3 regions of the Serratia sp. TSA_105.2 genome follow, and region 2 is predicted to be linked to each of the others. Evidence: predicted binding sites of a transcription regulator. Region 2 holds the regulator's gene; each other region holds the start of a gene.
The links. Region 2 encodes Fur, which represses iron uptake genes when iron is present. Its sites were predicted from a motif close to ATAATAATGAGAACNACTATCAA; they were not measured.
Positions count from the first base shown of each region.

Region 1 (2,272 bases), on a different contig from region 2:
AATGCACGAACCCCTGCATCACCACCTGCCCCGCCAGCGTGCCCACCACGGTGGAAGAGAGGCCGGCAGCCACCAGGCTCAGGCCGAACACGGTGGCAGCGGCTTGCCCGAGCAGCGGTTGCAGCGTCAGATAAGCCACGTCGAGATCGGCGATGCCGCTGTGGCCGCTGAAATGAAACGCGGCGGCGGCGGTGGCCATCATCGCCAGGTTAACGAAACCGGCAATGGTCATGGCCACGGCGACATCGACTTTGGTGGCGGCATAGCGCTCCGCCTTGTCGTGCTCGCCGCCGATTTGGGTGAGCGACGAATGCAGGTAGATCACATGCGGCATGATGGTGGCGCCCAATACCCCGGCGGCCAGAAATACCGCATCGCCGTTAGGCAGATCGGGCAGCGCCATGCCCTTCAGCAGCGGCGCGAGCTGCGGCTGGGAGAACGCCAGCTCGACGATGTAAGCGGCGGCGACAAACAGCAGCAGGCCGCCAATCACCCGCTCCAGCGGCTTTTGCCCGCGCTTTTGCAGCATCAAGATTAAAAAGGTGGCGATGCCGGTCAACACCGCGCCCTGTAACAGGGACACGCCGAGCAACAGCTTGAAGCCGATCGCCGCGCCGATAAACTCGGCCAGATCGGTCGCCATGGCGATGATCTCCGCCTGCACCCAATAGGCCCACACCGCCGGCCGCGGAAAGCGATCGCGAATATGCTCGGCCAGGTTTTTCCCGGTGGCGATGCCCAGCTTGGCGGACAACAGTTGGATCAGCATCGCCATCACGTTGGCCCAGACCACCACCCACAGCAGGCTGTAACCGAACGAGGCGCCGGCCTGGATGTTGGTGGCGAAGTTACCGGGATCGATATAGCCGATAGCGGCGATGAAGGCGGGCCCCATCAGCGAGAGTTTGATTTTTCTGGCGGAGCGACCGGAGGTGGTTTCAACCACGCGACTGTTCAGCATATGTTGAACCCTTACTGAAATTACGTTTATCTCCACTCTATATAAATGATAATAATTATCAAGCGCATTTAGAGCGGTAAAACTTATCTCTGTAATAGCCAACATTAACGGTTTTATCGAAGGGTTCAGCGCGGAGCTTGCCGATTTCCGTGCTTTTCTGATGGGATTTGGGCTGCAATACCCCTGAAAGACAGGTTAGCACAAGAATACGAATTTCCTATTGCCGCTTTAACGTCTTGATTTTTTATGCTTTTGCGCAACACTTTAGGAGAACTCCCGCTATGATTTTCCATATTTGCAATAGAAGTCTCGTTTTTAAACGTAGCGTTACATAAAATGACAGCCGAAATTCAGCCTGCCTCAAATTTGGAGCAAACATGTCCCATATTGCGCACTTTGCGTTGGCGATAGTGGTGGTGGCGATCCTGGCCCTGTTGGTGTGCCGCGATCGTAAAAGCATCCGCATTCGCTATGTTATTCAACTACTGGTTATCGAAGTACTGCTGGCCTACTTTTTCCTGCATTCGGAAGCGGGTTTGGGCTTCGTAAAAGGATTTGCCGCGCTGTTTGACAAACTGCTCGGGTTTGCGGGACAAGGGACTGATTTCGTATTCGGCGGCATGGGCGACAAAGGCCTGGCGTTCTTCTTCCTGAAGGTGCTGTGCCCGATCGTCTTCATTTCGGCGCTGATCGGTATTCTGCAGTACATCAAGGTGCTGCCGTTCATCATCCGCATTATCGGTACCGTGCTGTCGAAAGTGAACGGCATGGGCAAGCTGGAGTCGTTCAACGCCGTCAGCTCGCTGATCCTGGGCCAATCCGAAAACTTCATCGCCTACAAGGATATCCTGGGCAAGATGTCGGAAAAGCGCATGTACACCATGGCGGCGACCGCGATGTCTACGGTTTCCATGTCCATCGTCGGCGCCTACATGACCATGCTGGACGCCAAGTTCGTGGTGGCGGCGCTGGTATTGAACATGTTCAGCACCTTTATCGTGCTGTCGCTGGTCAACCCGTACGACACCAATAAAGAAGAAGAGCTGCACCTCGGCAACCTGCATGAAGGCCAGAGCTTCTTCGAAATGCTGGGTGAATATATCTTGGCCGGCTTCAAAGTAGCGATTATCGTTGCCGCGATGCTGATCGGCTTCATCGCCCTGATCGCCGCGCTCAACGGTGTGTTCAGCGCCATCTTCGGCCTGAGCTTCCAGGAAATCCTCGGCTACTTCTTCTATCCGTTCGCCTGGATCATGGGGATTCCTAAACACGAAGCCCTGCAGGTTGGCAGCATCATGGCCACCAAGCTGG
Region 1 covers NZ_JBQZFT010000003.1:59,071-61,342, reverse strand. The annotation lists gene ACUTSC_RS11375 (Nramp family divalent metal transporter) at 1-961, opposite strand, end outside; gene ACUTSC_RS11370 (NupC/NupG family nucleoside CNT transporter) at 1,339-2,272, shown strand, end outside.
Region 1: the regulator Fur is predicted to act here: its motif matches at 1,001-1,023, upstream of ACUTSC_RS11375 (Nramp family divalent metal transporter).

Region 2 (2,272 bases):
TATGAAGTGGTGGTTTCCAACCCGGACTACGTCTATATGGACTTCCCTTACGAGGTGAACCCGGACGAGCGCGGTTACTACTGGGGCACCCGCTTCAGCGACGAGCGCAAGGTGTTCAGCTTCGCGCCGGACAACATGCCACAGAACGCGGAAACCTCGGTCGACCGCGACGGCAACCACTTCAACGCCAAGAGCGACAAGCCGTGGCCGGGTGCCTACGGGCTGTCCGCTCAGCTGTGGAGCGAAACCCAGCGCACCGATCCGCAGATGGAATACATGATCTTCCCACGCGCGCTGTCAGTGGCTGAACGCGCCTGGCACCGCGCCGGTTGGGAGCAGGACTATCGCGCCGGCCGCGAATACAAAGGCGGGGAAACCCACTTTGTCGATACCAAGACGCTGGAGAAAGACTGGCTGCGCTTCGCCAATATCCTGGGGCAGCGTGAACTGGCCAAGCTGGACAAGGGCGGCGTCGCTTATCGTCTGCCGGTGCCGGGCGCACGCGTAGCGGGCGGCAAGCTGGAGGCGAATATCGCGCTGCCGGGGTTGGGCATCGAGTACTCCACCGACGGCGGCAAGCAGTGGCAGCGCTATGACGCCAAGGCCAAGCCGGCGATCTCCGGTGAAGTGCAGGTGCGTTCGGTCAGCCCGGACGGCAAACGCTACAGCCGCGCCGAGAAGGTCTAGGCCCGGTGCAATGGCCTGCTGCCCTGGCGGCGGCCGTATAACGAAGGGGGAATGCGTTCGCCCGCGCGTGTCGGCGTAGGGCGGACGTTGTAGTGAGAGTAGTACGTGGAGTCGCTGTGCCGCTGCAATTGTGATATTTCATGACATGATTTTCCCCGGCCTGTCCGGGGATTTTTTTGTCTGCTGCACAGCGGGCATAAAAAAACCGCCTCGGTGTGAGGCGGTTTTTCATAGCCGGTCAGGCTTATTTCTTGTCGTGCAGCGTTTCGTCTTCGCGGCAGTCACCGGTTTCGCAGTGGCCGTACAGATACAGGCTGTGGTTGGTGAGCTTGATGCCGTGTTGCTTGGCGATATCACGCTGGCGCACTTCGATGGATTCGTCGCTGAATTCGATCACTTTGCCGCAGTCCAGGCAAATAAGATGATCGTGGTGATGCTGTTGGGTCAGCTCGAACACGGACTTGCCGCCTTCGAAATTGTGACGTGTCACAATGCCCGCATCGTCAAACTGGTTCAGTACGCGATAAACCGTTGCCAGCCCGATCTCTTCGCCCATATCAATCAGTTTTTTGTACAAATCTTCCGCACTGACGTGATGGCATTCCGGATTTTGCAGTACTTCCAGGATTTTGAGTCGCGGAAGCGTGACTTTTAAGCCGGCCTTCTTCAATGCGATGTTGTTGTCGGTCATGCGAATTCAGTCCTGTTACTATGCTAATCAAGTTGAGGCGTACTCGCCTGTGGCATCGGTCGGCACAAAGAGTTAATGCGTCTCATTATAGAACCGGTTGTACTAAATGGAAACCGCCGGTTGTTAACAAAGATATAATTGCACTATTGCATGTTTTGCATGCAACGCCTTGATGGATGGGATAAACCGATATCTCAGTCTACCGTGACGGGGTGGGAAGTTACAAATCTGTAGCTTCTATCGCAGCAATCCCTGCTGCCGATGACGGCCCTGTGGGCACACTATGCACTTTACAGGGCCTTTGTTCAACCTTTCGCCAGTGCCGGGGCTTAGCCGACGATATCGGCCAGGCTCAGCTCTTCGACGATCTGTTTGACCCAAGCGTCCACGCGCTCGTTGGTCAGCTCCGGCTGACGGTCTTCGTCGATCGCCAAACCGATGAAGTGGTCGTCGTCCGCCAGGCCTTTGGAGGCCTCGAAGTGGTAGCCTTTGGTCGGCCAGTGGCCCACGATGGCCGCGCCGCGCGGTTCGATGATGTCGCGAATGGTGCCCATCGCGTCACAGAAGTATTCCGCGTAGTCTTCCTGGTCGCCGCAGCCGAACAGCGCCACCAGTTTGCCGTTGAAGTCGACTTCTTCCAGCGTCGGGAAGAAATCATCCCAGTCACACTGCGCTTCACCGTAATACCAGGTCGGGATACCCAGCAGCAGGATATCGAACCCTTCCAGGTCTTCTTTGCTGCTTTTAGCGATGTCATGCACTTCAGAGACGTCGTCGCCAAACTGTTTCTGGAGAATTTTCTGGATCATTTTGGCAATGTTTTCGGTATTGCCAGTGTCGCTGCCAAAGAAAATGCCTACAGTAGCCATATCGCGTATAACCTTTAAATTCAAG
Region 2 covers NZ_JBQZFT010000002.1:619,925-622,196, reverse strand. The annotation lists gene ACUTSC_RS09385 (family 20 glycosylhydrolase) at 1-687, shown strand, start outside; gene fur (ferric iron uptake transcriptional regulator) at 932-1,378, opposite strand; gene fldA (flavodoxin FldA) at 1,708-2,247, opposite strand.

Region 3 (2,272 bases), on a different contig from region 2:
GTTGTTGTTCGGATCGAGCTGCAGCTTGCCGGTTTTCACCACGGCGTTGTCCGGGCCGGTGATTTTCACGCCGCTGAAGTTCGGCTCGATGCCTTCGGAGAAGCTGAGGGTCAGCGCTTTCGGCGCCGGGCTGACGCTGGCGTCGGCCTTCGGCGTTTCCACTTTCAGGTGGGCGTGCGCCAGCGCTTGCTGCGAAGACAGGCCGACGAACAGGACAAAAACGGTGGAAAGCAGGCGACAGGAGGAACGAATTTTACCGATCACAGTGGTATCCCTTAACAGTATAAAGAGGGTCATAAGGGTTAAGGCCACAGCCAAGGCGATGTATCAGCGGCCCCAACCCACCGCAAATGATTGCGCCACGGGTAAACAGAAAAACGGGTTGTATCGGCTAACCCGCTGTTTTGACTCTACCATCCCTGTAGCGTATCGCGGTAAATCATAACGACCACGCTGCGGCAAGTCGAGCACATCACTGGCATTTTGCGATCCGGCAGCACGTATCGCCGCATAACCGCGATAAACGCAGGGTAAAAAAAACCGCGCATCAGGCTCGCCCGCGCGCGGTTTTTCGGTGTTCTGGTGCAGATTAAGCCTGGCCGTTGCCACCCTGGCCCATCGCGCCCATTTTCTTCAGATCTTTGTCGATGAAGAACAGGCCTTTGCCGCTGGTGCCCACCAGCGCCAGCTTATCCAGCACGGATTTGAACAGTTTCTCTTCTTCGTGCTGCTCCGCCACGTACCACTGCAGGAAATTGAAGGTGGAGTAATCGTGTGCGGTCATGGCGGCGTGCGCCAGTTCGTTGATCTGACGGGTGATCAACTGTTCGTGTTCGTAGGTCTGCTGGAACACGTCCGCCAGCGATTCGAACGTCACCGGCGGTGCGGCGATGCTGCCCAGCAGCGGCAGAGAGCCGGTGTCGCTCAGGTAGTCGAACAGACGTTGCATATGCTGCATCTCTTCCTGAGAGTGCTCTTTAAGAAATGCGGCGGCGCCTTCAAAGCCTTTATCGCTGCACCATGCGCTCATCTGCAGGTACAGGTTGGCGGAGTAGAACTCCAGATTCAGTTGCTCATTCAGCTTTTGAGTCATTTCTTGCGTCAGCATAATGATTCCTTTTATTCTGCAGGTCATGAATTTAATTTCCGCGCATTATGCCCTGCTGCCGTAAAAATAAAAACACCTTATTTACACTCAAGTCACATTAATTATAAAAATCATATATATCAACAAATTAAAATATCATCACCACATTGAGAATAAACATGATAATTATTTTCATCTTTTATTTTAATCAAAAAGCGAATCATTCTTATTTAAAAGAATAAATAGATTGCATTACTCCCGGACAAATATCGCCCGCAGCAGCGGCGCAACGGGCTTGCCAAGCGCCGCCGGGTGGATTACCTTCTGCGCAGGTTCAAAGCGGCAAAGTAAGTAAGGAGCATAGCGTGGGTTACAATCTGGCCGAGCTGTCTAAAGAAGAGATGGACCGGGTGAACGTGGATCTCGCCGCCTCAGGCGTGGCGTACAAAGAGCGCTACAACATGCCGGTGATCCCGGAAGTGGTGGAGCGTGAGCAGCCGGAAGCGCTGCGCGACTATTTTCGCGAGCGCGTGGCGCACTACCGCGCGGAATCCCACAGGTTTTCGCGCCTGCCGTACGAGCCGAAGGTCAAATAACAAAAAACCCGCCGTAACGGCGGGTTTTTTACGTCACTTGCCGGCGAACCGGTCGGTGGCGATCATCAGCTGGTGCAAGATGCCCGGCTCATCAAACGAATGCCCCGCCCCTTCCACGATATGCAACTCCGCTTCCGGCCAGGCCTTGGCCAGATCCCAGGCGTTCTGCACCTGGCAGGCCATGTCATAGCGGCCGTGGACGATCACCGCCGGAATATGGCGGATCAGCGGCACATTGCGCAGCAGCTGGTCATCGCTTTCCAGGAAGCCCAGATGGGTGAAATAGTGGTTTTCAATGCGGGCGAACGCCAGGGCGAAATCATCCTCACCAAACGAAGCGGATTCGCGGCTCGGCAACAGCGTCACCGTCTCCCCTTCCCACACGCTCCACAGCTTGGCCGCTTCGAGCTGCACCTGCGGATCGGCCGAGGTCAGCCGCTGCCGGTAGGCGGCGATCACGTCTTTACGCTCGTCATCCGACAGAATGGACAGCACGCGCGCCCATTTGTCCGGGAAGAAGCGTGAAGCGCCATCCTGGTAATACCAATGCAATTCCTGTTTACGCAGGGTGAAGATGCCGCGCAGCACC
Region 3 covers NZ_JBQZFT010000001.1:1,147,268-1,149,539, forward strand. The annotation lists gene yobA (CopC domain-containing protein YobA) at 1-264, opposite strand, end outside; gene ftnA (non-heme ferritin) at 590-1,108, opposite strand; gene ACUTSC_RS05365 (DNA polymerase III subunit theta) at 1,453-1,683, shown strand; gene pip (prolyl aminopeptidase) at 1,717-2,272, opposite strand, start outside.
Region 3: the regulator Fur is predicted to act here: its motif matches at 1,261-1,283, upstream of ftnA (non-heme ferritin).